3 regions of the Bradyrhizobium sp. CCGUVB1N3 genome follow, and region 3 is predicted to be linked to each of the others. Evidence: riboswitches for the same ligand, from Rfam matches in the RefSeq annotation. Region 3 holds a riboswitch; each other region holds the start of a gene.
What was found. Region 3 has a riboswitch for cobalamin ahead of NLM33_RS11005 (TonB-dependent siderophore receptor). Riboswitches for the same ligand answer to the same signal wherever they lie in the genome.
Positions count from the first base shown of each region.

Region 1: it holds a riboswitch for cobalamin, as region 3 does, so the genes downstream of both, NLM33_RS41340 (ribonucleoside-diphosphate reductase subunit alpha) here and NLM33_RS11005 (TonB-dependent siderophore receptor) in region 3, are expected to answer to the same signal.
Region 2: it holds a riboswitch for cobalamin, as region 3 does, so the genes downstream of both, metE (5-methyltetrahydropteroyltriglutamate--homocysteine S-methyltransferase) here and NLM33_RS11005 (TonB-dependent siderophore receptor) in region 3, are expected to answer to the same signal.

Region 1 is NZ_JANADR010000001.1:8,743,357-8,753,854, reverse strand. It holds one part of gene NLM33_RS41360 (IS3 family transposase) at 1-134, shown strand, start outside; gene NLM33_RS41355 (DNA -binding domain-containing protein) at 830-1,108, shown strand; gene NLM33_RS50025 (hypothetical protein) at 1,367-1,672, shown strand; gene NLM33_RS41345 (ribonucleotide-diphosphate reductase subunit beta) at 2,177-3,250, opposite strand; gene NLM33_RS41340 (ribonucleoside-diphosphate reductase subunit alpha) at 3,241-5,178, opposite strand; cobalamin riboswitch at 5,279-5,493, opposite strand; gene NLM33_RS41335 (transposase) at 5,750-6,034, opposite strand; gene NLM33_RS41330 (glycosyltransferase family 4 protein) at 6,182-7,465, opposite strand; gene NLM33_RS41325 (hypothetical protein) at 8,199-9,041, shown strand; gene NLM33_RS41320 (glycosyltransferase) at 9,031-10,498, shown strand, end outside.
Region 2 is NZ_JANADR010000001.1:8,050,619-8,061,116, reverse strand. It holds gene NLM33_RS38180 (sugar ABC transporter substrate-binding protein) at 1-1,260, opposite strand, end outside; gene NLM33_RS49900 (hypothetical protein) at 1,458-1,742, opposite strand; gene NLM33_RS38175 (carbohydrate porin) at 2,103-3,425, opposite strand; partial or broken gene NLM33_RS38170 (TauD/TfdA dioxygenase family protein) at 4,692-5,622, opposite strand; cobalamin riboswitch at 6,165-6,390, shown strand; gene metE (5-methyltetrahydropteroyltriglutamate--homocysteine S-methyltransferase) at 6,494-8,824, shown strand; gene NLM33_RS38160 (MFS transporter) at 9,138-10,460, opposite strand.
Region 3 is NZ_JANADR010000001.1:2,301,663-2,312,160, reverse strand. It holds gene cobT (nicotinate-nucleotide--dimethylbenzimidazole phosphoribosyltransferase) at 1-998, shown strand, start outside; gene NLM33_RS11010 (histidine phosphatase family protein) at 1,005-1,577, opposite strand; cobalamin riboswitch at 1,654-1,854, shown strand; gene NLM33_RS11005 (TonB-dependent siderophore receptor) at 1,971-4,334, shown strand; gene NLM33_RS11000 (PepSY domain-containing protein) at 4,347-5,795, shown strand; gene NLM33_RS10995 (alpha/beta hydrolase) at 5,802-6,455, opposite strand; gene NLM33_RS10990 (ring-cleaving dioxygenase) at 6,455-7,393, opposite strand; gene NLM33_RS10985 (LysR family transcriptional regulator) at 7,525-8,409, shown strand; gene NLM33_RS10980 (response regulator transcription factor) at 8,818-9,480, shown strand; gene NLM33_RS10975 (response regulator transcription factor) at 9,510-9,884, opposite strand; gene NLM33_RS10970 (alpha/beta hydrolase domain-containing protein) at 10,186-10,498, opposite strand, start outside.

The sequences.
Region 1 (10,498 bases), 6.4 Mb from region 3:
GCGTGCTCGAGGCGCGAGCATCGATTTCCAAATATCTGGCGTTCTACAACCGAGGACGTCCTCACTCGAGCCTTGACGAACGCACGCCCGACGAGGCTTACTTCGGCGCGCAAACGATGGTGACGGCCGCATGATCGTCGCCAACGATTTTGCTGCGGCTCTGGTCGGGCTTACGCCCTCCCGACGCCACAGCAAAATCGTAAAGCCCCGCCTTCAGCATAACCCGGCAGGAATCCACTTAATTTTCGCGGGGCGCTGTCCAAACAACCGGGGCCAGCTCTGTTCGCGCTGTCGAAGGATGATGCGTATGGACAGCTTCCAGCGACCAACGCGCGTGGAAGCTTTCGGTTGACGGACGACTATGTCACGACCGCAACAAATGACGTCGGAATTCAGCTGAGCAAGGCGGGCGTGCGGCTGGCTACGATCCTGAACCAAGCACTGCACAAACCATAAAATGCCACGGCGAGCAGGCGGCGACGTCTGCGGAACTCGCCGTCCGTCAGAAACGCGACGCCCGCCACAGGATGGAGTAATTTCGTCGGAACCCACCATCGAGCATTCGGTGGCGTTCGTTCATATCATCGCCCACCAAATTCCGACGACCTTACCCCCGGTTCAGAGGACAAACTCAGAGCTCGAGCTAGGAAGAGGATCTGGTATCCCAAAATTAGGATCGGCGAGAGTTCATCACGTCGACTGACAACTGATTGTGTGCTGGGAGGACCGTGCGCTGCTCAGATGAGATCTTGACCTAGCGCCTGCGCTCCCCCACCCTGAAATTAGCCAAGCACCGTCATTGACCCGATCTCGTCTTGGGAAAATTGCCATGCAAAATCCGCCGCTCGATCCGGATGTCAATGATGCAGCGCCAACGGATTCGATCCTGACGCCCTACGACCAAGAACACGCTGTCACCTATATGCGCCTTCTGGACGCAGATGCAGAGGACGCCGACTGGCGAGAAGTTGCAAAGGTCGTGTTGCACATTGATTCCGAACATGAACCGGAGCGTGCCCGCCGCGCGTATGAAACCCATCTCGCTCGTGCCAAGTGGGCGGCCAGACATGGTTATCGGCAGCTGTTGCGGAGCGGTCGGCCAAGCTAGACTTAGACTAAGCGCTGATCAACAGGTGCTAGAGATCGTTACATTCCTTGGAGAACGTCGCGCCGACAGATTGTTCTCGATCGCCGCGCAAACTTTGTACGGCGCGGACGAACGAGTGTGGCCCCGCGGCAAGCGTGTTCGAATGGAGTTGTAACGGTACGTTTCGCACCGAGACGCCAGCAACGTCACTACCAATTTCGAAGTCTTAAGCCACCAACCGTCTTGCCGCGTGTCACCGCGGGCTGCATAGACTTGCCAGTGCTGCTCGCGCTGTTCCACCCGCTTCTGCTCGCCATTGCATCGTTGACGTTTCGCTGGTTCGGCTTCGACTTTTCCGCGTTCGGATTCTTGCCGCCATGCCGACGCTGGCGCTCTTACTCCATGCTGCCGGTCCTGCGCAACACCATCACCGGGCTGAACGGCGTCGATCTTGCGTTGCTTGATATGCCCCAAAGGCAAAGACGAGTCGGTTTAAGCCAACAACGAGTCCGCCCACTCCGGCTTGCCGAACTTGAACGTCTGGTTTGGCCTGGGAGCGGACGTTGGGCGCAGGTCGCATTTTGACCCATAGGAGAAGTCGACGAGCTTGGCAAAAGCTCACAAGACAACGCTTCGGAAATGTAACCGGCCGGCTGTGGACCTGCGCGCGACGATCGCCCGTTCGGCAGCCGCGATCCGTCCTTCCAGGGACATCTCGACTTCATGGCCTTACGGCGTCCAACCTTGCAGGCCGAATGACACTTTTAAGCCGTCCGTGCGTCCCCCGCAGGACTACTCGGCCGCGCGGCTCAAAGCGCAGCTTCATGGAGATTATGACCAGTGAACAGGCTTTCGAGAACGCTGTTGCGGTGCTCCGAGAATGGTCTGAGGTTCAGACTGAAATGAGCGTCGCACTTGCCACCATCGCGGAGATTGAAGCGAGAAGGACGCGTTCAGAACAGACGATCTCTTCATCGGTTGGCTCCGACGATCACTCAAAGAGGCCTGCAGCTAATACCGGAAATGAATCGGCAGGGATTCCCAAAGCGGCACGATCCGGATTCAGGGGACAAGGATCGGATTATCTATCTATATACGGCCGAAGGCCTCCCACACCCCGTCTTCGCCGTCCCAGCTGCCGCGGCTCGCTGCCTTGGAGTACTCCGTGGCGCGCTGCTCGAAAAAATTTGCGTGCTCGATGCCATTGAGACTCTCGACAAGCCACGGCAGCGGATGCGCCTTGACTTGGATGAAGCTGCTCTCCTTAGCCTCGAAGAATCCGAAGACCGGAGCAATCCGGAGCTGGGTCAGTCGCCAGTCGGCGACATAGCGGACGTAGGCGTGGATCTGCTCAGGGCACATGCCCTCGATCTTGCCTAGACCAAAGGCGAGATCGACGAAGCTCTCCTCCAGCTTCACCATGGTCTTGGCGACGTCGACAACGTCGTCGCGGACGGTGCGCGTCACCGCCCCGGTTTCGCAGTGCCATTCGTGAAATAGCTTAATGATCCCCTCGCAGTGGAGACTCTCGTCGCGCACTGACCAGCTTATTATTTGTCCCATGCCGTTCATCTTATTATGGCGCGGGAAGTTGAGCAGCATGGCGAAGCTCGCGAACAACGCCATGCCTTCGGTGAAGGCTCCGAACATCGCCAGGGTGCGAGCAACATCGGCCACGGTGTCAACGCCGAACTCGTGCATGTAGTCCGCCTTGGCGCGCATCTCCGCATAGCCGCGGAACGCCTCGAACTCGGTATTGGGCATGCCGAGTGTCTTGAGCAGTAGAGCATATGCGTCGATGTGGACCGTCTCCATGTTGGTAAAGGCCGCCATCATCATCTGAACGGTGAGCGGCTGAAAGATCGGAATGTAGCGCTTGAGATAGTTGTCACCGACCTCAATGTCCGATTGGGTGAAGAAACGGAAGATCTGGGTGAGCAGCGCGCGCTCGTTGGCGGTGACGCGGTCCGACGCCCAATCCTTCAGGTCGGCCCCGAGCGGCACTTCCTCGCCCATCCAGTGGGTCTGCTGCTGGCGCTTCCAGAACTCGTAAGCCCAGGCGTAGCGATCGACGTCATAGCTGCCGGTCGAGTCGAGGAGGCCGACGCGCCCTTTGCCGATCAGTGTGCGAGGATCGACGGACGAGAGATCGATCACTGACATGCGAGGCACTCCTCATAGTCCGTGCGCTGCGGCGGCTGCAGCGGCGCGGCCTTATCGCGGTCGGCGATCTTGCCGGCGAACGCCGCGCGCGAGATCGATTTTGATCGGCAGTAGTAGAGGCTCTTCACCCCGCGCTTCCATGCCGTCCAGTGCAACATGTGGAGGTCCCACTTATCCACGTCGGCCGGCAGATAGAGGTTGATCGACTGGCTCTGGCAGATGAACGCGGCGCGGTCGGCGGCAAGCTCGACGATCCAGCGCTGGTCGATCTCGAAGGCGGTGCGAAAGATCGCTTTTTCGTGCTCCGACAGGATGTCGAGATGGGCGACCGACCCCTCGTGCGCAATGATCGACTGCCAGGTCGCCAAAGTGTCGGCGCCTTTGGCGGACAACACCTTGGCGAGATGCGGATTACGCACCGAGATGGCACCGGACAACGTCTTGTGGGTGTAGATGTTGGCCGGGATCGGCTCGGTGCAGGCGCTGGTGCCGCCGCAGATGATGCTGATCGAGGCGGTCGGCGCGATCGCGATCTTGTGGCTGAAGCGCGCCATCACGCCGCATTCCAGCGCATCCGGGCAAGGGCCTCGCTCGCGAGCGAGCGCCACGGATGCCGCGTCGGCATCGCGACGGATTTTTCGGAACATGCTGAGATTGAACGACTTGGCCAGGACGCTCTCCATCGGAATGCCCCTGGCCTGGAGAAACGAGTGGAAGCCCATCACGCCGAGGCCGACGGAGCGCTCGCGCAGGGCGGCGTAGCGGGCACGCTCCATGCGGTCCGGCGCCACCGTGATGAAGTGGGTGAGCACGTTGTCGAGGAAACGCAAGACGTCCTCGACAAAGCCCGGCTTTTCCTTCCACTGGTCCCAGGTCTCGAGGTTGAGCGACGACAGACAGCACACCGCGGTGCGCTCCTCATCGCGATGATCGATGCCGGTCGGCAACGTAATCTCGCTGCAAAGGTTGGAGGTCGAGACCTTGAGGCCGAGCTCGCGCTGGTGCTTGGGGAGCGCGCGGTTCACGGTGTCGATGAACAAGAGATAGGGCTCGCCGGTCTGCAGCCGGTTCTCAAGGATGCGTTGCCACAGCTGCCGGGCGTCGATCTCGCGGACGACCTCGTTGGTCTTCGGGCTGCGCAGAGCGAACGCGGTGCCGGCGCCCACGGCACGCATGAACTCGTCGGTGACGTTGATGCCGTGATGCAGGTTGAGGCTCTTGCGGTTGAAGTCGCCGGATGCCTTGCGGATCTCGAGGAACTCCTCGATCTCGGGATGGTGTATATCGAGATAGACCGCCGCCGAGCCGCGCCGCAACGAGCCCTGGCTGATCGCCAGCGTCAGGCCATCCATAACATGGATGAACGGAATGATGCCTGAAGTGACGCCGCCCTTCACCTTTTCGCCGATCGAGCGAACATTGCCCCAGTAGGTGCCGATGCCGCCGCCGTTCGAGGCAAGCCAGACGTTCTCGTTCCAGGTGCCGACGATGCCTTCGAGCGAATCCGACACCGAGTTAAGGAAGCACGAGATCGGTAGGCCGCGCGTGGTGCCTCCGTTGGAGAGCACTGGTGTGGCCGGCATGAACCACAGCCGAGACATCGCATCATAGAGACGTTGGGCATGCGCAACATCGTCCGCGAAGGCGCAAGCCACCCGCGCGAACATATCCTGGAGGCCCTCGCCGGCGAGCAGATAACGGTCGGTCAGCGTCAGCTTGCCGAACGACGTCAGCAGGTCGTTGCGCGACCGATCGAGCGTGAGGTCGGACGGCTTTGGCGATGGCGCGAGCGGCCAAGGCAGCGGAGCCGGCGATGGCGTCGGCACAAGACACAGCTCAGGCGCGATAGGCTTTGCCTGGGCTGGGGGCCGCACACTCGGCAGCTCAACGAGATGACCATGCTGATCGAAATCGTAAGACGGCGACATCGGCAACCCCACGATGTTTGGGGGCTGGGGCCGCGCGGACGACTTGCGGGACCGGGCAAATGTCCCCGGTTGCAAGCGCCTCATCGGACACCCCGCCCGAGGACGTTCGTTCTGTCGCGGCAGGTCTCCTGGCTCGCGGGTCGCTGCGGGCTGTCGGCCTTCCCAGCGCTGTCGCGCCAGTGACCATGATGACAACCGCTCGCCGCCTACAGTTGCGGGGGCAGCCTCGGAGTAGCCGTTGCAGGCGCACCGGGTTCCCTCTTAGCTTCCATCCAACGAAATCTGGACTGGAAGACCGTGACATACTACATATAGCGGAACTCGCCGAGATTCGTCAAGCCTTATGGGATGAGGCACTTCAGGGTTTTAAGACGCCGAGCGTAGTTGTAGCGACCAAGAAGGAATAGCGATCGTTCTTCTGTCTCGAGTACTTGCAAACGTTCTTTTGAAGCCTGATCCAGTAAACATCCCCCGGCCATTGTCGTCAAACTGAGAGGCGAGCGCTGTCAAGGTTTAACTGCTGGTCGCTCCGCTTGAGCGAGACGCGATCCATATGCATGTGGCGACTAGCTCAGGCGGCGAGCAGCACAATCTGCGCTCCCTTGACCAGAACTGCATCATGTCGACGCGCTCTCTTCTCGACCTCCAGTTCGTGGGCCGCCTCGCCATCCCGACCAGCGCCCGCGTCGAACGTCCGAACCGCTTGATCCTGAAGCTGTTTCTTCCAGGCATAAATCTGATTCACATGCACCTGGTAGCGCTGCGCCAGATCCGTCACCGTTGATTGTTCTCGCAGCGCCTCCAAGGCGATCTTTACCTTCAGCGCCGCATCGATTGTCCGTCTCGTCTTCTTCATGGTCCGCTCCGTTTATCAAAACGGAACGGCATCCGCACCACCTGAGCCGCCGGTCCAAAATCCGGAGTCCACTTCAGGAAATCAGGGGGCTGCCACTATACGCCACGAGAGATATCATCTCAGTGACCTGCGGCTCATTCCGCGGGCTTAAGTCACTCCCTTGTTGCCACTCCGCGCAGGCATTGGTGCGTAATGGCGCTGGGATGACGCGAACTCTCGTCCTGAGTCCAGAAGGCGGCGCATTCGCGGGACGCACACTTGCGCCGCGTCATAGTGCTCGACGACGTGGTGGCGGGCGCTCTGGCGCAGCCCGGCGAAGTTGGTCGGCTGCTCCAGGGCTTCAATAACCCGTCCGGCAAGCTCGTCCACTGCGAAAAATGGGACAAGCAAACCGTTCTTGCCGGAGCTGATGATTTCCCGCACGGGTGCCGTGTCAGAGCCGATCACTAGACACCCCGTACTCATCGCTTCCAACATCGACCAGGACAGCACGAAGGGATAGGTAAAATAGACGTGGGCAGATGACACCTGAAGGGCTGCAATAAAGGTTTCATACGAGACGCCGCCCATGAAATGCACACGGGACAAGTCGAGGCGATCACGCACCTCATCAAGGAACGTTGATTTCCAGGTTGTACCCGTCGGGGGGGGTAGCCCGTAGGACACGCCATTCCTGCCGATGATGATGACTTGCGCGTTCGGCCGGCGCCTCAGGATCTCCGGCAGCGCCCGCATAAAGATATGGTAGCCCCTCAGCGGCTCTAGATTGCGCGCGACAAACGTCACGACCTCGTCTGAAGGGCAAAGGTGCTGACCATTCGGTAGTATTAGGCACGCTTGGGGGTTCGGCCGCATGCGCGCCGTATCGACGCCCTCGTGGATCACGTCGATCTTGCCTTGATAATGTGGGGGAAAGGTCGATTGCTGCCATCTCGTTGGCGAGATGCCCATTTCGCAATCCTCGAGCGCGAGCAGGGTCGTCGCATTCTTCAACTGGAGCCCGACGTGGCCATCAAGTCCGGGCATCGGAAACTCCGGGTCAAACCCCATGTCGCGCCCCTCCGGCCCGTAAAAGAATTCGCAATAGAGGAGCAACCGTGCCTTTGGGAAGAACGTACGCAACGGCAGGGTCTCGCCCCATCCCGGATGGGCGAAGATCAGATCAGGCGAGAACCCCGACGTCACCAAGTTCGAAAGACTGTACAACACCTGCTCCGCGCGCCGGCAGTCAATATCGAAGCGTCGCGCAAACGCATGCGTTCTCGAAACATCAGCTTTCGGAAGTGCGTATCTGATCAATCTTACCGATGGCATCGATCTTGAAGTCGGTGCGCCGACCGCGACAAGCTCGAAGCCAGGCTCCCTGGCCAAGGCAGCCGCAATGTTGCGATACTGAGCCGGGAAATTATTGTGAACGAACAGAATCTTCATCAGGGAAGCTCTGGGCGTGGCCGCAACGTGAATAAGTGCAATGAGGAAGTGTCGGTGGCACTAATGGTCGGCCGCGAAGCCCCGCTTCTATCGGGCCGATAACGAAGTGCAAAAGTGGTCCGTTTCCATCTCGCTCATTTGGTAAGGCGCCAATTTGGATGGCTATAAAATCAAAACGTAACTGTATCAGCCCTCGGCCAGTTCCCGAAGCCTAAACTGCTGTACCACTTGTGTCCTCAAGGGTTCGAAGTCCAGGACACATTCTGCTGTTCCAGATTGAAATTCATATGACAAATGCATGACAGACGTTGGTTGTGCTCATCCGTCTTGATGGGCTGCTTACATCCATCGCAATTGTCGTGAGCCTCCTTGATGAGCACCAAACAACTCCGCGTCAACTATGGCAAAGCTGCCGTCGAAACTTGATCAGCGTCAATGACAGTGCGAATGTGATCGAGCTATTAATAGGCTTTGTCAAATGGCGGAGCGGCTCAATGTAAAACCGAACAGATGCCCACGGTATCTGTTGCCGCCGGAATGGCGGTATCGCCGTTCGCTTACGAACGCTCCCTAAAAGCGTCTCGTTCGCTGAGAGACCCTCCGTTTCTCAAATGGTTCAGGCATGATAGTCGGCAACGAACAGCAATCCTGTTAATCGGATCGGATTTGGAGGGCAATGATGGACGCTGTTGAGCAGCAGAAAGTCGTCAGTCTCGATCGGGGATTGTTCTTCGTGAGCTACGCGAGAGCGGACGATCTTGCCTTCCCGCCTCGCGTTATGGTTGTGCCGACGCAGGGACATGAGGGGCGCATGGAAATTATCATGCATCCCGATGCGAGCGAGCCATACCTTTGGGCGCCCAATTGCGGTCTGATGGTGCGCGTCAACACGCCCGGCACGTTGCAGATTCAGGTTCAGCCGATGCGAACGGGAGGATCGCGCGCGGCTATGGTTCGTATCGAACCGATTCCATCCGGCCGCGCACCACTCGTCGCGCAAAGTGAGCGCGCGGTCTTGCACGCAAATGTTGCAATGGGGGACCTCAAGGTCCTCGGCCACGTTGCAGGTCGCGGCGATGTTGTCGTCGCGCCCAACGCATGGATTGCAGGTCCAACGGCCCCTTCGCGCATCGAAGGAATTGCCCTTGACTGGCCGGAGAAGCCTGTGGGCCTCGATATTCGCTATGCGGTCCAATTCGCCAATGGCCACGCGGGCAGCGGCAAAATGGTTTCACTCGGGACTTATGCTGGCACCCGCGGACGAGCCTTGCCGATCACGGCCGTCGTGCTGGAAATCAGCGGGGTCGATGGATTCGAGTTCGTAGCGGAAGCGACGTTCCTGAACGCGGCGACTTTGCGCGCTGTCGGCAAACGGGTGGTGCTGTCGGGGCCGGCCAGCCGCGAGCCTCTGGTCGGCATTCGTATCGGCGTCAACCGAATAGCAGCAGTGGACAATGTCGTGCCCGCAAAGCCGGCACGTCAGCCAGTCGGCTCGGGCAGGGTGCGTGTTTTCCGCAGTCGAGCTCCCAAGGGAGTTCCGTCGGCTAACGAGATCGGACCACCGCATGGTTCGTGACTCGGTCACTAACGTCCCTTCGCTTGGTGGGCCTTGCGCGCATATCACGCTCGAACGCCTCGCAGCCGAGGCGCTGACCGCGCAGGACTTCGCGGCGGCGCTCAAATACGTCGATCGACGCATTCGAGTTGCGCCTCCACCAGCAGCACACTGCTTCGTTCTCCGCGCCGAGGCCGCTTGGCGGCTTGGACTTAGCGAAGCTGCCTTGGCCGACCTTGAGCAGGCGCTTGTTGTCGATCCTTCCGATGTCGGCGCCAACCGCCGGATGCTGTCGTGGGCTGCCGACGATCGGCGACGGGCCGCAGCCGCTCAACTGATGTGTCGCGAAGCCAATCCGGCCATCCTTCGAGCTGCCATCGCGGAGCTACGGCGCGCGGGGGGCCGGCATTGGGCGGCCTGCTGTGTTTTCGACAATGACGTGACCGGCTGGGTCGCTTGGACCGAGTCTCTCCCCGTCAAAATAAGCCTTGCAACCGAAGACGGCACACTGACGAGCATTCTCGAGCCCAATCCGTTTCACCCTCTGGCGAGCGCGGACGTGCTGGCGACGACCTTTTTGGTTCGACGGCCGCCGTCCGTAGCACCTCAGATCGTGACGTTGAGATGCGGCGAAGAGATCATTCAGGTCCGACGCGTGGCACCCAACCTCGCCTCGACGGTGAGCCTTCGTTCCGTTCCCCACCCTTCCACCAAGCTCGGATCGAACGTCGATCCGACCGTTATCGTTCCCGTCTATAAGGATACACGAGCAACGATCGAATGCTTCGAGAGTCTCGACAAGGCAAGGCGCCCGCTGGGATCCCGCAAGAACGCCTTTCAGGTACTCGCCATCGATGACGCCAGTCCCGAAGTGGGGCTGCGGCGTTATCTGAGCGAACTCGCTGCAGCAGGGAAGATCCGCCTTCTCGTGAACGAGGTCAATCTCGGCTTCGTCGGCGCGATCAATCAGGCGCTGAGTGAGATCTCGACGGGCGATGTCGTGCTGCTCAACTCAGACACGCTCGTCCCACCTGGCTTCGTCGATCGATTGGCTGATGCAGCACGTTCCGCACCGAATATCGGAACTGTCACTCCGCTCTCCAATAACGGCGATATCTTCTCCTTTCCAACGCCAAACGATGTCAATCCGATGCCCGGCTATGACGAGATCGTCGCGATTGATCGCATCGCAAGCATCACCAACGCGGGCAGCGCAATCGATGTCGCAAGCGGCATCGGATTCTGCCTCTATGTGACGCGCGCCTGCCTCGACAGTGTGGGCGAGTTCTCGGATAATTTTGAGCGTGGCTATCTTGAGGACGTCGATCTCTGCCTCCGCGCGCGAGCCAACGGCTTCCGCAATATTTGCGCACCGTCGGTCTATGTCGGCCATCATGGCTCGAAATCCTTTCAAGAGGAAAAGCGAGGTCTTGTGCTTCGCAATCTCGTCATTTTGGACCAGCGATTCCAGAACTACC
Region 2 (10,498 bases), 5.7 Mb from region 3:
AAAGGCAAGTGTAGCCCTGTCCTGCACGATCTTGAACGTCGCGACGAAGTTGTTGAACTCCGGCTTTGCTGCATATTCGAGCCACGTCTTGTCGCTCCACGTGGAGGCGCGCGGAGAGTTCACGAGCTTGCCGGCAACAGCGCCATTCAACTCGACCTGCTTTGACGTTGCCCACTGGATGAACAGCCAGGCTGCTCCCTTCTTCTGGGACGCAGCGTTCATTGCAAGAGACCAGATCCAGATATTGGATTCGAAGGTCTTGGTGTTCGGGCCGTGTAACGGGGGCGCGAACGCGATCTTACCCGAGGCGGGCTTGCCGGTCACGTCATTCCAAAAACCGAACATGTTGGAATCGATCGCCATTGCTGTTCGCCCTGAGTTGATGCCATCGACCACCTGGTACCAATTGTCGTTGGCAAAGGACGGAGCCGCGCACTTCTTGATCATATCCACGTAGTCCTTGTGGAACGCGATCGACTCGGGCGAGTCCAGCCCTGTCTCCAGCTTGCCATCCTTGATGACGAAATCGCGCACGCCATACGATTTGGCAATCGAGATTGCAGCGGTGTGGATGCTGCTCCAAAACCGCACGCCGCGGACGCCTAATGGCGTAATCGCGGGGTCCGCAGACTTCAGCTTCTCGCAGGCCGCGGACATCTGCGGCGGAGTCGTCGGAACGTCGATGCCGTATTTGTCGAGAATGTCCTTACGGTAGAACAGCTGGATGTTTTCAAAGCCATGCGGGATGGCCCACACCTGCCCGCTTCCGGCCTCGATCTGCCCTTCCTTCACTTTCCAGGTCAGCGAATCCCGCAGTGCAGGGAAGAAATCCTTGTAGTCATAGGTCGCCGCGGTGAGTTTTGGGTCGTTCAGATAAGGATCGAGCGGTTCAAGCAACTGGCCTGGTGCGAGATCCCAGGCGGGCTGAATCCCGGTACCCACGACGTCCCAGCTTGGTGACTTTGTGCTGAGCTGGATCGTCAGCTTATTCCAATAGGCATCGTCCGGATAAAGCTCCGGCGTCACCTTGATGCCCGTGAGCTTCTCGAACTCCGGCAACTGGGCTGCGACCGCGTCGGCATACGGATGAATGTCGTATGCCCAGACGATCGACGCACCCTCGAACTGCCGCCAATTGATGTCGTCCGCATTGGCTTGAGTAACCGCTACGGCTGTTCCGGCCCAAAGCGTGGAGCAGATCAGAGCTCTTCTGGCAAAATTGGCCGAATGGCCGCGAAAAGCGGCGAGCTTTCTTGGCATTTTTCCCTCCGATGGGCTCTTTGGCCCGCAAAACCACTCGCCTTCCTCTTCCCGAAAGGCCGCAGCAGCGCGAAGGCTAGCCGCCATTCTTTCGCCGCTAGCGGCCTTTCAAGACAAAGGTTGGGTAAAATTGGGTAATTTGGAAATGAGAGGTCGCGCGTTGGCATCTCGCTATCACGACCCCGACAGCGGATCGTTCAAGCCGTTGGTCGCTCTCTCCACCACAGAAACACAATCCGACGGCGAAGGCGGAAGCGTCCCAGCAGAACGTGCGCAATCCGAATCCTCCGCCCTGAATTGCGCTTCGTCTCCCTCGTAGACTCCGTGCTTGTCGATTCAACCGCAGCGCGGCGCATGAGCGAGTGGACGTCTTTCTGCCCCAGCAAGCCACGTTCGATGGCGATATCGAGAAACGATCGATGTTCGTTGAGCGCGGTCCGCACCATCCCGGCGACACTTGCATACCCGAACTCGGGCACCAGCGCGGTTGCAAGCGCGTTTCACACCTTAGAGTTGCTCCGATAAGACTCGCTCGAGCGCCGCTTTGACATCTGCAGCTGTCCTCGTCCAATAGCGCGAGCCTTGCCGAAACACTGCATTTTTCGCTTCCCTGAACACGGGAACTAAGCAGCCGACATACAACGCTTCTGGGCAATGGCGCGTGCCGTCTGCCCTGATTCGCCTGATGTGGGACTGGATCAGGCCTAAGAAGCCACGTTAGGCGACCAACTGCCAAGACGAGAGTCGCGACATGGCTCACATCTCTTTCTATGCAGTGGCGCACTAGCGGCGATGTCCGCCTTCACCTAGCGAGCATAGCGGACGCACAGAGTTCTCGAATCTTAGAAGAATATCGACGTGGACACCAACAAGTTCAACGCATGTCCCGTACGGGGTGTGAATGTGATGCTTGTCGGATTATTGATGTATGTCAGTCCCAAGCTTGAATATATCCCCGGCGCCAGATGCGCCGTGTATGTTCCAGAAATCGCTGTACTGTCGCGATGCACAAAATGGCCCTTGGCCAAGGCAGCATCCACTGCGAAGTTGCTCCACGCAGTGTTGGTGGCAACAATAGCAATCTGATCGTGCGGCCGGCTGTCAAACAGCCCCTTCGCATAAAGACGAAGCTCATAGTACTGACTGACTCGATTTAAGTCAGGCGGCGCGTACATGACGGAAAATCCCGCATAGATGCCACGAGCTGCCGAGCCTTGGGCATCAGACTGCCAGAACTGCCTGTCCGCGGCGAAGTAATAGATGCTATTGCCGCTGGCTCTCGGTTGAGCCGGATGCTGCAAGTCCGTGAAGCTGCTGTTGTTGAATCCGGCACCAGCCCGCAACCAAGTCTCCGGCAAGCCTGGAGCAGCCTTGTTCTTGTAGCCGGTTTCGTCGAGAAAAAGAACGCCAGCGTTGGTCGTACTCCAGTTCAAGCCCGTCGGATTTTCAGCGATCTGCGCAGATTGACCGTCTGGACTGAGCGAACGCTGTATTGAGGCTTTATTGTAGAAGCGGTCATCAAAATTGTACTTCAGATTGAGAGCTGGCGTCGGCGCCGCATTGTTGCTTATGCCTGCTTGGTACAAGATATTCGATGATGCTCCAAACACGTTGACTGCTGCGTTCCCTCCGACCACCGTGCCTACGAACTCATTTATGTTTCTGAGGTAACCAAATTTGAGTTCGAGCTTCCCGTCGAAAGCGGTCTGATAGTAAGCAATCGTATTGATCCCGACTCTATCTGGCCCGCCAGGCTTCCATGTCCAATATTGCTGCTCGGCTCCCACGATGATCTGACCATCGGGAATCCCAAACCGGCTGAGATCGTACGTCGCGATCATGAAGTTTAGCGTATTAAACGTCGGGTTCTGGCCGACATATAGCTGATCGCGGATGGTGCTTCTCGCTGCATTCGGCAGTTGATTGACGACGAAGGTATTTACTGTCCCGCCGACATAGCCGATCCCGACCTCTTCCAGCGCAGATCTAACGCCGCCGTGATCCTGATCTATCGTATCGGCCGGCCCGGGAATATTGAGCCACATACCTTTTTCCTGGAGGTGCGCGAACTTTGCAAAAGGGGCCGCCTTCGTTTGAGTTCCATTCTTCGCAAGAAGAGCCGCACCGTCGGATTTTGGCGCAAGTAAATTCGTATTTTGTGCCACGCTAGTGACGAGACGCCCGGCTCGTTGGGACCGACCGCTTCGGGATTTGAGAGCCGTAAGGTTTTTCTTTTGAATTCTTTCCGACCCAATCTCACTTGAAGTGTCTTTTTTGGGGCTAGGCTCGTTGGCAGCTTGTGCTCCCGCCGCTCCCCCGACGGTACTCGCGGCGAGAGACAGTGCAACAGCAAACCATCTCTGCGCGCTCGCTTCAGGAACTTTCGTCTTCAGCGCGCGAGCCGCGAGACAAAGCAACTGACGAGAGCGAAGCCACGAGACCTTTGACGCCTGAGTGCTTGACGACCGCGCAAGACAGTTTGCTCTCGCCTTCCATGAAACGAGAGAGATTGCAGTAGAAGTAGACCCCATAGCTGCAGATGACGAGACAGCAGATTCATCAGGCCCGTCGTTGCTGCGGCCAGATCCATATCGCATCCCGACTTCCTTGACGTGAGGGGCACCACTCTCGTTGACGCACGATTGCCATGTGCCCGCCGGCTGCATCAATTGCCAAGGTTGGCAGGTGACCGGGGGTAAGGCGCTGCTTATCGATTCGCGTGCTCAATTTCCAACGGACAGCGCGTTCGATTGAATATTCGCTTCTCCAGGCATTCCGCTCCGAGAGGTGGATGCAAAAACCATTTCAGGACGTCGGCTCGTTACAGACACTGAGACGCGCAAAGCACGCTCTTGGCGTGGTCGCCACGAAGTCGTCGGATCGTCTGCTGGAAGAGGTTGGCTTTCCCGCTCATAGCGTGCTTCGCAAAGACATGGGATCGACCACCGCGGAAGCGCTTGCAGAGCGGCAAGCCGGTTTTGCTGATGCGCGATAGATTTGCGCGGATAGACGACCCATCTTCAATCTACTGAATAGCCATAGCTATGGGATTGGACGGCATTCGAGCTCGCCCAAGACCAACGAAACGTGCTGACTCTGGTTCAGAAGGCGCGGCGGCTCGGCAAGTGTCGAGGCCAATACGCGGGAGAAAACCGATCGAGAGACGCGCAGGAACCTAAAGGAGGACATTCTTTCGAATGAAGAGCGCCTGTGCTGACGCGACAAAACCCGCGTTCTTGCGGTTCGTCCATTGCAGGTCTACGCAGCTCCATCAACCCGATGCGACCTCTCCGGGAATCCATGCCGCTCTTGGGTTAAGAGCTGGCACGATGGCTTTCAATGACATCGTCGAGCTGCCGATGCTGCATACAGGGATGGGTGACAAAGGCAGAGTTTGCATCGGCCGGACCGCGGTCAATCCTGTGGGCCGGCTAGGCGACCTTCGCGGCCGGCTCTTTTGCTCTCTTGATGCGCGTTACGCTGTTCTGACCATCGATGCTGACGGGTACCTCGCCAGCGACGGTGGCGCGACGAACGACCCGATGCTGATCGCCGTAATCGTTCACCGCGTAGTGTTGTGTGGCGCGATTGTCCCACATCGCCACATCACCTTCCTTCCAACTCCAGCGCACGGTGTTTTCGAGCGCCGTGATATGAGACTGAAACAGATCAAACAGCTTCTGGCCGTCGTATTTCGGGATGCCAACAAAACGTTGCACCAGGGCGCCGAGGAGCAGCGTGCGTTCGCCAGTCTCGGGGTGGACGCGCACGACTGGATGCTCAGTCTGATAGATCGTTTTGGTGAAGACTTCGTCCAAGTGCTTCTTGTCGAGCTCGCTGGCGCGGGGCATTATTGCGTAGTCGAAGGCGTTGCTGTGAACGGCCCAGAGCTTGTCCGCAAGCCGTTGCAGCGGCGGTGCCAAGTCGAGGTAGGCTGTGACGGTGTTTGACCAGACCGTATCGCCACCGAACGGTGGCATCACAACGCCTCGCAGCACCGCAATCTTAGGGTAGCCATCGACGAAGGTCCCATCGGTGTGCCACAGGTCGGCCCGGCTGCCGGCGCGGACCGAATCAAGCTCGATAATCGACGCCGTCCCCTTAATGGCACCGAGCGTCGGATGACATGCCGGACTTCCGAAACGAAGAGCAAAGCGCTCCTGCTTCGGCGTCGTCGAGATGACCCTGGTCGCGAAAAAAGATCACCTTGTTCTCGAGCAGCAGCTCGTTGATTGCGGCGATCGTCTGGTCCGGTAGATCGCCCGACAGCTTGATGTTTCGGATTTCCGCTCCGATGCGCGCTGCGCGTTTGACGATGTCGGCGCGAGGAATGACATTATCCGACAGGCCCGTTGCAATCATAGCGGCACTCTCCAAATTCGCGGCTTGTTCGCCAGACCAGCTGCTCGGTTGCGATAGGGGCTGTCGAACGCCAAATTGCTGGACCGCATAGCGGGTCCGTCAAACTCCACGGTGACGGCGACAAGCCACCCTCGTGCGCTCTTAACGGGGTCTGCGACAGGTGAGGTGTGGCCTATGTGACGGTCTTTCATTCCATGATTGACCGATCTGCCGGTTCGATCAATTGCTAACATTGGTAGTTGACCGGAGCGCAAAGGTTTAGACTTCGCTGGACGATCGATGCAGAAATTGCCGCCCTGTGCCGAACGAACAAGAAACTCATGGCGTTGGATAAGGACATGAGAACGCTTGAGATCGGAAGGACAGGGCTGCCAAGCCTATCGACAACAATGGCCGTCAGGGGCGCTGGTCAAAATTTGGTTTTGCACCCCGTCGTCAAGCTGTTCGTTTGGAGTGACCTCCATTGTTGAGGCCGTATTCGCGGCAGCATGCCGCAGAAAAGGTGGTCCTCCTCAGAGGTTGACGTACCGCCCCGGTTGCAGATAAATCGAAGGCGTCGAGGTTCTCCAGGTCTCGCTCGATCTGGAGCTAAGAGGGAAGCCGGTGCACTCACGATCCGTTCAGGATTGAAGTAATGCCGGCGCTGCCCCCGCAACTGTAAGCGGCGAGTCCGCATCCATACGTGTCACTGAAGCAGATGCTTCGGGAAGGCCGGATGCAGACGATGACCCGCGAGCCAGGAGACCTGCCCCGACAACATAAACGTCCACGGGCGGGGTGTCCGGTGGTACGCCAAGCAGCAGGCGCTTTCGCAGCCCCTCCTGCCCGCGTCCGCCATGGCCTTTGCCCCCACCATAATGGGGTTAAAGCTATGTCTCTTCTCTCACTTCCTGTCGCAACTCTCGGCACGCCACGTATCGGGCCACGCCGCGAACTCAAATTGGCACTCGAAGGCTACTGGGCCGGCAAGATCAGCAGCCGGCAGCTTCTTGAAGCTGCGGCCGGACTTCGTGTCGCCAACTGGGCGCGCCAGCACTCGCTTGGCGTCACCGTCATCCCCTCAAATGACTTTTCACTCTATGATCAGGTTCTCGACACGAGCGTCATGGTGGGCGCCATTCCCGAGGCGTATGGCTGGGAGGCAGGTCCGGTCCCGCTGAAGACCTATTTCGCCATGGCGCGCGGCTCTCAAGGCGGGGAGCATGAAGCAAATAGCAGTCACCCCAATGACGCCGGCGGGTCCGCCGCGCAGGAGATGACCAAGTGGTTCGATACCAACTACCATTACATGGTGCCCGAATTCTATAAAGGTCAGACCTTCAGGCTCTCCTCCCGAAAGCCGATCGAGGAATATGAGGAGGCGAAAGCCCTTGGCTATCAAACGCGTCCGGTTCTGGTTGGACCGGTCACCTTCCTGAAGCTCGGCAAGAGCGCTGATCTGGCGTTTGATCCGATCTCGCTGCTCGATAGTCTCCTGCCAGTCTATGTCGAGGTTCTCAAGGAGCTGGCGAAACGCGGAGCCGAGTGGGTCCAGCTTGACGAGCCGTGTCTGGTGCTTGATCTCGACGAGACCACGCGGAATGCGCTTCAGCGGGCTTATGGGTGTCTCGCCAAGGAGGTACCTGACATCAAGATCATGCTGGCCACCTATTTCGGGGCGATCGGCGACAACCTGGCGACCGCTCTGGAGCTGCCTGTGGCTGGACTGCACGTCGATCTTATCCGCGCTCCCCAACAATTGAGCCAGATTGAATGCGGCGCCCGCGCGGACCTCGTGGTTTCGCTCGGCGTCATCGATGGCCGCAACGTGTGGCGTTCAGACCTATCGGCATTGATCGAGCGGTTCAAACCCGTCATTGCAACGTTCGGCAGGGATCGCGTGCAGCTCGCGCCCTCCTGCTCGCTCCTGCATGTCCCAATCGATCTTGAGCTCGAGACCGATCTCGATCCGGACGTGAAGAGCTGGCTTGCCTTCTCGGTGCAGAAGATCGGCGAGCTCACGGTCCTTGCGAAGGCGCTCGCAGGCGAGGCGAGTGTCGCAGCCGCCCTGGCCGCATCCGATCTGGTGGCGACGGCGCGCGAGACCTCCCCGAAAATCCACGACGCGATCGTTGCACCGAGAATGGCAGCGATCGACGACACGATGCGCCGCCGTACCAGCGCCTTTGCCAACCGCGCAGAGGTCCAGCGCAAGCGCTTTGGTCTGCCGGCCTTTCCGACGACGACGATCGGCTCGTTCCCGCAGACCGCCGACGTTCGCAACGCTCGCGCTGCTCATGCCAAGGGCAAACTGACGGACGCGCAATACGAGCAATTCCTCAAGGCGGAGACGGCCCGTACGGTGCAGTGGCAGGAAGACATCGGCCTCGACGTGCTCGTGCATGGCGAATTCGAGCGCAACGACATGGTGCAGTATTTCGGCGAGCAGCTCTCCGGCTTCGTGTTCACCCAACACGGCTGGGTGCAGTCCTACGGCTCGCGTTACGTTCGCCCGCCGGTTCTGTTCGGCGATGTCTCGCGACCGAAGCCCATGACTGTCGAATGGTGGCGCTACGCGCAATCGCTGACCAAGAAACCGATGAAAGCAATGCTCACCGGGCCGGTGACGATCCTGAACTGGTCATTCGTCCGCGATGACGTACCGCGCAGCGAGACCTGCCGCCAGATCGCGCTTGCGATCCGCGACGAGGTCGGCGACCTCGAAAAGGCCGGCGCGACCATGATCCAGATCGACGAGGCCGCGCTACGCGAAGGCTTGCCGCTGCGCCGATCCGACTGGAAGGCCTATCTCGACTGGGCAGTGGAAAGCTTCCACATCTGCTCCTGCGGCGTCGCAGATGCGACGCAGATCCACACCCACATGTGCTATTCGGAGTTCAACGCCATCATCGATGCAATTGCCGCGATGGACGCAGATGTCATCTCGATCGAGACGTCGCGTTCGAAGATGGAGCTGCTCGATGCGTTCACGGCCTTCAAATACCCCAACGACATCGGCCCCGGCGTCTATGACATCCACTCGCCGCGCGTTCCCGAAGCCACTGAGATCGGAGATCTCATCGCCTTGGCCCGCCAACGTCTGTCGGACTCGCAGCTCTGGATCAATCCTGATTGCGGCCTGAAGACCCGCAAATGGGAGGAGGTCCGTCCGGCGCTCGTCAACATGGTCGCGGCGGCACGCGAACTTCGCAAGGCGTCTTGATGCGTGAGCTCGGTAGTTAGAGTTGCGTTCATTTGGCGGAATGCCGATCCGTTTCTGGATCAAATGCATTCGCTTCAATGGAGGAACTCCGACAACTCGCATTTCCGCTGAGTGAGCCGGTCGCGCCCATTGCAGCCTCGCTGGGTCACTTGGCAGCGAGATGCGCGGGCGCGGCCAATTGCATCTGCAAGGAGCCCGGTGAGGACCGTTTCAGACGACGTGAGAAGCAGCAGCGATTTCCAATCGGTCGTTCAGCAGACGCTACGCTGCGGCTTAACGATTGGTTGGAGGGGCCTCTACTCAGGCGGCCCGCTCAGAAAGGAAAGTCATCACCATACGTAGCCACCGGTCTAAGGCTGCTGGCGATGCCGGTTGCAACAACCAGGATGAATGCCATTGCGATCATACCGATATCAAAGGATCCCGTCGCATCCTTCAGAACGCCAACAATGTACGGACCGACGAAGGCGCCAAAGGCACCAATAGAATTGATGAATGCGATGCCTCCGGCAGCAGCAGCGCCGACAAGGAAACTCTGCGGCATCGTGTAGAGGATTGTCCACGCGGAGATCGTGCCGATCAGAGCAAGCGTCATGCATGTGAGCGCCGACACGAGCGAGGTGAGCATCACCGAAACGACAAGTCCGGTCGCGCCAAGCATCAATGCGGCGATCAGGTTGTAGATCCTGTACCCCTTACGATCGACACGGCGCGCCCAGTACAACATGCCAATCGTAACAAAGAGATAGGGCACGGCCGAGAGCCAACCGACCTGCGTGTTGTTCAAGTTGTGGCTCTTTAGCATCAGGGGGAGCCAGACGCCGATCCCATAAGAACCGACCGTAAACGCGAAAGTGATGCCCGTCAACTTGAGCACGCGGACGTCCTTCATCGCGGCCCAGAGATCCTTTTTGACCTTCTTGTCCTTCTCCGTTGCGAGCTCGTTCAGCAACGCATCACGCTCGGTGGGCGTCAGCCACGAGGCCTTGTCCGGCGTGTCGGCAAGCAGGACGAGGCATAGAACCCCGAGCAGGCAGGCCGGTAGGCCTTCGATCAAAAACATCCACCGCCAGCCGGCCAGTCTCCACACCCCGTCCATTTCTAATAGCAAAGCCGAGACTGGATTGCCGATCAACGCGGACAGCGGTGTTGCAGCCATGAACCAGGCAAGAACGCCCGTTCGGGTTCGCGCCGGAAACCAAATTGAGATGTACCAAATGGCGCCGGGGAAGAAGCCTGCTTCAAACACACCCAGAAGGAAGCGGATCACGTAGAAACTGTATGGTCCAACGGCGAACGCCGTCGCCGCGGCTGCAAGGCCCCAGGTCACCATGATGCGGGCGAGCCAGCGGCGCGCGCCGAAACGATACATCATCATGTTGCTGGGAACTTCCAGCATGCAGTAACCAAAGAAAAGGATCCCCGCGCCCCAGCCGAATTGTGAGGCGCTCAAGCCAATGGCTTCGTTCATCTGCAGTGCAGCGATGCCGACGCTGGTCCGGTCAAGGTTGTTGAAGAGATAGGCAAGACCCAAAAGTGGCACCAGCCGCCGCGTGTTTTTGGCAACAGCGCTCGCGACCAGGTTAGAGCTCGCCTCATGGTTGGCATGACATTGGGCAGCAACGGAGACTACCACTCGTTCTGCTCCTACAAATTGACGCCGACGACACGTCC
Region 3 (10,498 bases):
CGGTGGCGCGGCAGGCGCAATTGACCAAGCCGACTGGCGCGCTCGGCCGGCTCGAGCAGGTCGCGATCGACCTTGCGGGTCTGCAGGAGACGGAGCAGCCGCGCGCCGCGCGCGTGCCGATCATCGTGTTTGCCGGCGATCACGGCATCGTTGCCCAGGGTGTCTCGGCCTATCCGCAGGAAGTCACGATCGCGATGATGTCGAACTTCGCAGCGGGCGGCGCTGCGATCTCGGTGCTGGCGCGTGAACTGGGCTCAAGTCTCGAGGTCGTCGATGCCGGCTCGCTGGCGCAGTCGGAGGTCGCGGGGATCGTCGCGGACAAGCCGCGCTGCGGCACCCGCGATTTCAGCGTGGAAGCTGCGCTGGAGCCGGCGGAGCTGGCATTTGCGTTCGAATGCGGACAGCGCGCGGTGGCGCGCGCGGCGGCGAAGCAGCCTGATCTCCTCATCCTCGGCGAGATGGGCATCGGCAATACCACGACGTCGGCGGCGATCGCGGCGAGCCTGCTTGGCGTGAGCGCCGACGAGATCGCCGGCAGCGGCACCGGTGTCGATGCCGCCGGGCGTGCACGCAAGGCGCGCGTGATCGACGCTGCGCTTGCGCGGCATGGCCTGACGAAGGCGAGTGCATCGCCCGAGCAAACGCTCCGCACGGTCGGCGGCCTCGAAATCGCGGCGATCTGTGGCGCGATCATCGCGGCGGCGCAGCGGCGCATCCCAACGCTGATCGACGGCTTCATCGTGTCGGTTGCCGCGCTGGCGGCCATGCGCCTCAATCCGTCATGCCAGCCGTTCCTGCTGCCGTCGCACCAGTCGGCGGAGCAGGGCCATCGCCTGGTGCTTCGTGCGCTCAACGTTCAGCCGCTGGTCAGCCTCGATCTCAGGCTCGGGGAGGGATCGGGTGCCGCGATCGCGCTGCCGCTGGTGCGGCTTGCCTGCGCCCTGCACAATGGCATGGCGACATTCGCGCAGGCCAATGTTCCGGATCGTCCGGCTTGATAGGGCTCAAGCGATCGTTTGATTGACCGAGACGACGCGCCAGCCGGCTGCCAGCCGGTCGATGCGGGTGAGCGAGAGCGGATCGATCGCAAAGCGCAGCGCTGCCCGTGGCGCGAGGTCGAGCGCGACGCACAGCGCGGCGCGGATGGTGCCGGAATGGACGATCAGGATCGCTGATCCTCTTTCGATGTGGCAGAGGCCCTCGCGGGTTCTGGCGATCTGATCTTCAAAGCTTTCGCCGCCCGGGGGCTTTGAGCCGGCCGGATCTGCCCAGAATTCGGCATAGGCCTCAGCGTCCGCAGCGGCGAGATCATCGTGGCGTCGTCCGGTCCATTCGCCAAAATCCTGCTCGCTGAAGGCGGGCACGAGAATCGGATCAAGTCCGAGTGCGCGCGCCGTATCGACGGTCCGTCGCGCCGGGCTCGCGTAGCTCGCGGCCTCCTGCGGCAGGCGCCGTCGTAGCGCGTCCAATCGCGTCCGGTCGCCGAGATCGGCCGGCGCGTCCAACGCGTGGATCGTTCCCGCGACGCCGTCGACGACCGCGTGTCTGACCAACCAGAGGAAGGTGTCTCCTTCCATTCAACATCTCCACAGACGTTTGCTCCGCTGCGACAAGAACGCCGCACCTCTTCACATTGACTCCGTGCCGGACTTAATCCTAGATGCTCGTGACGGTTTCCCCATCCGGGGATGAAAAGGGAATGCGGTGCGGGGATTTTCCCCAATGCCGCGGCTGCCCCCGCAACTGTAAGCGGTGAATCCTTCGCCACAAGCCACTGGGCTCTCGGTCCCGGGAAGGCGGCGAAGAGGTCACGACCCGCGAGCCAGGAGACCTGCCGTCAGCCGTGGTCACACGCGAAGATGTCGGTCGGGGAGTACAGACATTTGGCTTTGCCGGAGGCGAGAAACGCGCTGAAGGTTGAGACTTGGTTCGCTGTGACGTGCCACTGACGTCATACCGAGGTTCGAACCATGTCTTCCGTCCGTGCGGTCTACCCGCGCAAATTCCTGCTCGCGTCCAGCATTCTTACGTCATTTGCCTTCGATATCCCCGCAGCCTTGGCGCAAGCGACCCGCGAACAATTGCCGCCGATCGAGGTCGCCCCGCAGGGCGGCCAGAACCGCAAGCCGGTAACCAGCCGTGACGGGCAGGGCACCCGCCGTGCGGCGCCGAAGAGAGCAGCAACCGCCGCGCCGGCGCAAAAGCCCGTCGCACAAAACGCGGCGCAGACGCCGCTAAACACCAATGTGGTGGCCGAAAGCGCCTCGCGCCTGGGGCTGACCGTGCGCGAGGTGCCCGCGACCATCGAGGTGATCTCGGCCAAGACGATCCGCGAGCAGGGCTACCGGACCGTTTCGGATGTCGCCCAAGGCGCGGTCGGCGTGACGGCCGGCGACAACCCGGCCGAGCCCTCGGCTTTCTCGATGTGCGGCTTCACCAACAGCCAGATCAACATTCTCTACAATGGCATCAATATCGGCCCGCAGAACATGACGTCGCGCATCATGGACACGGCCAATCTCTCGGCGATCGAATTTGTGAAAGGGCCGGCGTCGCTGATGTCGGGCGAGGGCGCCACCGGCGGCGCGGTCAATCTCGTGACCAAGCAGCCGCACACCGGACCGGTCCAGAACGAGGCATTCTTTTCGTACGACTCCCTCAACTCGTTCCGCAGCTATTACGGCTCCGGCGGCAGCACCAATGTGCAGGGCCTCGACTACCGCTTCGACGTCAGCCGCTCCTCGCTCAACGGGTTTGCCGACGATACCAACACTAAAACGCTCGACGTGTCGGGCCAGCTCAACTACCGCATCTCCGACAATCTCAAGATCTGGGGCGCGATCGAGTACCGGGAGGATCGCTCCAAGGCCTATTGGGGTGTGCCGCTGGTGCCGGTCGCCTATAGCGGGTCGCATGCCACGACCGGCATTGTCTCCGGCAGCTACGTCTCGAACTACAATGGGTCGAATCTCGGTCCCGTCACGATCGACGACCGCACCTTCAACACCAACTACAATGTGCTCGACAATCGCAACGTGGCGCAGGAGGTGTGGCTGCGCGGCGGCTTCGAGCTCAAGCTCGCACAAGGCTTGACCCTGAAGAGCCAGGCCTACGGCTATGGCGCGGAACGTAGTTGGTTCAACAACGAGGTCGAGGCGTTCAACGCCAATTCGAACCTGGTCGATCGCGAGCGCTTCTATGTCGCGCACAGCCAGCGGCTGGTCGGCAACATCACCGATCTGACCTGGGATACGAATATCGCAGGGTTTGACAATCGCTTGGTGACGACCTTTGCCGCCAGCGATCTCGATTTCGTCCGGCCGGGCGCCGCGAATTTCCCGCATGATCTCGTTACGTTGGTCGATCCCGCGCGTGGTTATTATGGCCTGCTCACGACGCAGCAGCAGACGGCGCGGATCGACAACGAGGCGCTGTCATTCGAGGATCGGCTGAAGATCACCCGAAACTTCGCGCTGATCGGCGGGCTGCGTGTCGAGCATATCGGGCTCGACCGCAATTCGACCAACGTCAGCGGTCTGGAGAAGGCGGGCTTCCCGTTCTCGAAAGACTGGGCGCCGGTGACCGGCCGCATCGGCTACACCTGGGAAGCGGTGCCCGGCCTGACCTTCTTCAGCCAGTACGCGACCGGCGCCGATGTCTCGGCCAACAACATCTTCCTACTCGCGCCCACCCAACCTCTCGATCTGACGACCTCACGCACCTATGAGACCGGCGTCAAGCATCTGTTCTGGGACAACAGGGCTGAGTGGTCGTTCTCGGTCTACGACATCCTGCGCAAGAACGTCTACGCAGCCGCCGGCGGCATGCAGCTCAACATTGCCGGGCGGCAGGAGTCCAAGGGCGTTGAGCTCGCCGGTGCCGTGCGCGTGACGGACGCCCTGCGGCTGTGGGGCAATATCGCCTATGTCGACGCGCGCTATGCCAACTACGACTTCGCCGGCGGCTCGTTCTCTGGCAATACGCCGCCGAACGTGCCGCGCATCGTCGCCAATGCCGGCGCATCCTACCGGTTCTTCACGCCTTTCTTCATGTCTTGGCCGGTGGAGCTCGGTGTCGTCGGACGTCACGTCGGCGATCGCTACAATACCGATGCAAACACGGTGACGCTGAACGCCTACACGATCGCGGACGTCTACGCCTTCGTCGACATCCCGAAATCGGTGTTCTCCGCCGTCGAGCAGACGCGCCTGACGTTCCGCGTGCGCAACATCACCGACAAACGCTATGCGATCTGGGGCGATCCGTTCTACCCCGACCAGGTCCTGTTGGGCGCACCGCGCACCTACGAGATCTCCGCCGCATTCAAGTGGTGAGGCACTGATAGCATGCTGGGCGCGATGATCCTGTTGCACCGCTGGCTCGGGATCGCATTCTGCCTCCTGTTTGCGATGTGGTTCGCAAGCGGGATCGTGATGCACTTCGTTCCGTTTCTCTCGCTCAGTGAAGCGGAGCGCTTCGAGGGTCTCGCACCATTAGGAAATATGGGCACGGCGATCGGGCCATCGGACGCCGTCGTAGCGAGCGGACTGTCTGACACCGCTCGCGTGCGGCTGATCCGGCGGAGCGACGGTCCCGTCTACGTCGTCGCGCGGGCGTCGCGGTTGCGAGCGATCCGCACAACGGACGGCACCGACGCCGCCGTGACGTCGCCGGACGTTGCACTTGCCATCGCGATCGATCACGCGCGCCGGCGCGGGCTTGCTGTTGCCCGCGCGTCAGTCGTCGCGCTTGCCGAGTACGATCAATGGAGCGTGCCCAACGGCTTCGACCGGCATCGGCCGTTGTTCCGCGTGGCACTCGACGACGCCGATGGGACGGAGCTCTACGTGTCGTCGGTCACGGGCGAGATCGTGTTGGATACGAGGCGACGTGAGCGCGGGTGGAATCTCGTCGGCAGCGTCGTGCACTGGATCTATCCGACTGTGCTGAGGCGCAACTGGTCGCTGTGGGATGGGGTGGTCTGGAGCCTCTCTCTGCTCGCATTGATCGCAGCCGTGCTTGGCGCAGCACTTGGCATCGCGCGGATCAGGGTTCGGGAAGGGCGAATGCGCTCACCCTATCTCGGATGGCATGCCCTGCATCACGTCATCGGACTGCTGGCGACAACTTTCGTGGTGACCTGGATCTTCAGCGGCTGGCTGTCCATGGACCATGGGCGCCTGTTCTCGCGCGGGCAGTTGACGCAGGTCGAGGCGGACATCGCCGCTGCCGTGCCTGACTGGCGCACGCTGGCAGAGGTGAACTGGCCGCTGGTCTCGCCGTCCGCCCGCGAGGTCGAATGGTTCGCTTTCAATGGGAGATTGTATCGGCGGGATCGCGTCGGTCTCGACCAGCAGATCCTGTTCAGGGCAGGCGGCGCAGCATCGGATGACCCATCGGCATTTCTAACCCCACGCGACATCATTGGACTGACGGAGCGCCTTGCGACCGGGTGCGGCCGTCCATCGCTCGTCCAGGGGAACGATGACTACCCGGCATCATCTGTGCAGCCAGGTGGTCCCGTCTATCGCACGAGATGCGGCGACGTCTGGTTCGACATCGACGGTGCAAGCGGGGTGACGCTGCAACGACTGGATCGGTCGCGACGGGCTTATCGCTGGCTGTACGGCGCGCTGCACACGCTGGATTTGCCTATCCTGCTGAAGCATCCGCATGCGCGCAGCATCTTGATCGTCGGCTTGTGTGCCCTGGGCTTCCTGTTCTCACTCACCGGCATTGTCATCGGCTGGCGCCGATTGCGTTACACAATCGGCGCCGGGATGTTGCGGCCGTGACAGACCTCACGCGCTCGCGACTTCGTTGCGGCGTGAGCCGTCGGACAATCCCTCCTCCGCCAGCCATTCGCGCGTCAGATTGACGTCGAGCTGGGAGAGTTGATGGCCGACCGGCAAGACGCGGACCTCCACGCGCGCGCCTGACGTGGCGAGAGTCTTGGCAAGGCCCTCGATATTGCCGGGCGGAACGATCGGATCATGCTGGCCGGAGAGCAGCAGCACCGACTTGCCGGCGAGGTCAGCTTGCGGAGGCTCTGCCAGCGGTGCCATTGCGCGCAACAGCAGGGCACCGCGCAGGGTTTGCGGCCGAAGCAGCAGCATGGCGGCTGCGATGTTGGCGCCGTTGGAATAGCCGAGCGCTACTGGTGCCGCGACCTCGTACGCCTTGCGCGCGGCATCGATGAAGTCGGCGAGCTCATGTGAGCGGCGCACGACGTCCGCCTCGTCGAACACGCCCTCGGCAAGTCGCCGGAAGAAGCGCGGTGCGCCGCCTTCGAGCACCTGACCGCGCACCGATAGCAGCGCGCGGTCGGGGGCGACCATGCGGCCAAGTGGGATCAGATCGTTCTCGTCGCCGCCGGTACCGTGCAGGAGCAGCAGCGGCGCGAGATCGCGCCGCGTGCCCTTCTCGAAGCGGTGGATGAAAGAGAGCTTGCTCATCACGCCGCCTCTGCATCGTCCAACGGGGCCAGCACGCCTTCGATGTCCTTGCGGTGCGGCTCCAGGAAGGGCGGCAGCTTCAACGCCTCGCCCAACGTTGCGAGCGGCTCGTCCACGGCAAAGCCCGGAATGTCGGTCGCGATCTCGAACAGGATGCCGCCGGGCTCGCGGAAGTAGATCGAGCGGAAGTAGTTGCGGTCCTTCTGTTCGGTCGGCTGCATGCCGTGCTCATTCACGAGCTTGCGCGCCATCTCCGCTTCACTCGCATCGTCGGCGGCGCGGAAGGCGATATGATGCACGGAGCCGCGACCCATGCGGCCGGGCAGAAAGCCCTTGGCCTCGTAGATATCGACGATGCCGCCGACTGCGTTCGGCGAACGATAGCGGCTGATCGAACCTTCGCGGCCGGCGGCCTCGAAGCCGAGCACATTGGTCAGGATGGCGCCGGTCTTCGCCGCATCATCGAGCAGCAGTGTCACGCCGTGAAAGCCGCGGATCGCGTGCTCGGCCGGGACGTCACTACTGCTCCAGGCGGGCTCGTTCTCGGCACCGGGGACGCCGACCAAAGCGAGGCTCATGCCATCAGGGTCGGTGAAGGAGAGCACGCTCTCGCCAAAGCGCTTCTCCAGCGCCTCGTGCGCGACACCCTTCTCGATGAAGCGATGGGTCCAGTAGCCGATCGAGCGCGCCGGCACGCGGAAGGCGGTTTGCTGGGTCTGGCCGACGCCGCCCCGGCCCGGTGCCGCATGCTCCCAGGGGAAGAAGGTGAGGATGGTGCCGGGCGTGCCGCTCTCGTCGCCATAATAGAAGTGATAGGTGCCGGGATCGTCGAAATTCACGGTCTTCTTGACCAGCCGCAGGCCCAGAAGATCTCGATAGAACTTCAGGTTCCGCAGCGGGTTACCGGAAATCGCGGTGACGTGGTGAAGGCCGGCCATAGCTTGTCTCCATTGCCTGTGAGCCTGTCGGCTCGTCATGCCGGAAATATTGTTCTGCCCCATTTCAAAGACAATCTGGCCATTCATGGCATCACTGTCTATGAATCGGAGACAATCGGACGGTGATCGGAATGGACAAGCTGGCAAGCCTGCGGACCTTCGCGAAGGTGGTCGAACTCGGCAGCTTTTCCGAAGCGGGCCGGGCGCTGCGCCTGTCGCGCTCCGCGGTGAGCAAATATGTCGGCGAGCTCGAGGACGAGCTAGGCGTGCAGCTGTTAAACCGCACCACGCGCCGCGTCAGCCCGACCGAAAACGGCCAGGCCTATTTCGAGCGCGTGCTCGGGATCATCGGCGAGCTCGAGGCCGCGGACCAGGCCGTCACCCAGTCGCAGGCGGCACCGCGCGGATTGCTGCGGGTCAATGCGCCGATGTCGTTCGGTACGCTTCGGCTCGGACCGGCAATCGCCGAGTTCATGCAGCGCTATCCGGAGCTTCGCATCCAGCTCGTGCTGAGCGACGAGAATGTCGATCCGCTCCAGGACGGCCTCGATGTCACCTTGCGCATTGCCGACCTGGAGTCGTCGAGCCTGATCGCGCGCAAGATCGTGCCGATCGCCCGTGTGATCTGTGCCTCACCCGACTACTTCCAAAGGCACGGCGTGCCAACGCATCCCAACGATTTGCGCGATCACAACTGCCTCACTTACGGATTCCTCTCCACCGGCAATCAATGGAAGCTGTCGGGCAAGGATGGCGATCACTGGATCCAGCCGTCCTGGACGCTATGCGTCAACAATGCCGAAGTGCTGCGCGATGCCGCGGTCGCCGCGCGGGGGATCGCCTTGCTTCCGGTCTTCATCGGCGAGGACGCATTGCAGACGGGGCGCCTGCGGACCTGTCTCGATGACTATCATGCGCCGCCGCTGGCGCTCTACGCGCTCTATCCGCCGACGCGCCATCTCGCACTCAAGGTGCGTCTGTTCATCGATTTTCTGGTGGAACGGTTCGAGGGCTGATACGCCGGGCGGGTTTCGGTGCAATGCAGCGGGTGATGGCTCGTAGCAGAGCGACGGTCGTGCGCCAAGTTTGCTTAACGAGTGCCGACGCTGCCCGCGCTCGGCGTCCGTCAGAAGGCGCGCCCGTTGAGGCGGGCTACACGCCGGCGAGCAGGACGATCGCGGCCATCAGCATCGTAACGCCGAGCGCCGGGAAGACAAGTGATGCGGTTTCGCTGCTCATGCTACTAACTTACTGAATTCGTTTCGCTTCGCTAGATATACAATGGCATAGCCGAGCGTGCTGAATGGTTCAGCCTATTCGACCTGAACGTCGGGGACGGAGGGCAATGCGGGCTGATCGAGCGCTTCCCTCGTCATGGGGTGCCCGCTACACTCCTCGGTCGAAGCTCGTGTCAGGGTACGCTTGTGACGGAGCCCAAGGACAAGGATCAACCCGCGACAGTGGTCGTGATCGACGACGATCCGAGCATAAGGCAATCGCTTGGAAATCTGCTGCGGTCGGCGGGATTCCGGGTCAGCCTGATGGGTTCGGTCAGCGAGTTTCTGGATGCGGGGCGACCGGAAGGACCGACCTGCCTGGTGCTCGATGTGCGTCTCCCCGGACAGAGCGGACTCGAGCTGCAGCGCGAGCTCGGCACCGGCAAGCGGCAGTTGCCGATCATCTTCATCACCGGCCATGCCGATATCCCGATGTCCGTTCAGGCGATGAAGGGCGGCGCAATCGAATTCCTGACAAAGCCATTTCGCGAGCAGGATCTGCTCGATGCGATCCAGCTCGGCCACGCCCGCGACCGGGCATGGCTCGAGCAGGAGAAGATCGCCGCCGAGCTGAAGGCCCGCTTCGAAACATTGACGCCGCGGGAGCGCGAAGTCATGGCGCTGGTGGTGAGCGGCCGACTGAACAAGCAGATCGCGGCCGAGCTTGGCCTCAGCGAGATCACCGTCAAGGTTCATCGCGGCCAGGTGATGCGAAAGATGCACGCGAAGTCGCTGCCCGAGCTGTCGCGCATGGCCGACCGGGTTTTTCTTGCGTTGGGGAAGCCGGACGGCAGCGGCAAGGTGGCCTGAGGGTCAGCAGGCCGCTTCAGGCCAAGGCATCATGACAAGGCATCATGAATGGCTCTGAGCAGATCGTCATCGTTGAACGGCTTGGTGAGCAGGCGACGCACGCCGTTCTGCTCGGCGCGAGCACGAACATGGTCGCTCGGGTAGGCGGTTATCACGATCGTGGGGATCAAATTTCCCTGGCCGAGCAGCGTCTGATGCAGATCAAGTCCGCTCATGTTCGGCATATTGGCGTCGACGACCAGGCAACCAACCTGATCCATATTCGCGGAGCGCAGAAACTCCTCCGCAGACGCAAAGACCTGCGCAGGAACACCAATGGAGCGCAGCAACCCGCCAACTGCGGTACGAACCGAGTTGTCGTCGTCTACGATCGCAACGAGTCGTCCTGCATGGGGCACTTGCACGATCCGCAATCCCGAAAACGGGCATCGTCGGGACGACAACGATGATCCCGACCGTTGATAGGAGCTTAGGTCCAACCGCCAATCGCGGCGACTATACAGATGTATACTCGGCCGCTGCCGGCTTGCCGGCACTTCGCTCGCGCAGGAATCGCTGGAGCATGATCCGGACCCGAAGGGCCGCGTTTAGTGCAAAGTGTGAAGCGGTTTTCCCTCGCGACAAACGCGGAACGCGTTTGCGCGGAGTTCATGCTTAAACAATAACCTAAAGCGCGATGATGATTCATCCCAATCTCATCGCGCTTCAAGGCGCGAGCCGGGCCAGCGTGCCGGCTTGTGCCGCGGCGATGGCATCGGCTGCATCCTCGGGGAGGAGCAGGCGGTCGTCGACCATTCGCACGCTTGCCGCCTTGACTGCGGCCACATAAGCATCCGGCGTGGGATAGAGCTCCTCGATCGAGGGGCGGGGATCGCGGGCGGCGAGGCGCTCTGCGCGCGTGCCGGCGAACGCCAGCGTACCGCCCATCTGGGTACACAGCGTCTGCGCCCCGTCTGCCCCGGCGATCGCATTCCATCCGGTGTAGGTCGCGCGAGCCGCAGCAAGCAACGGCAGCCGG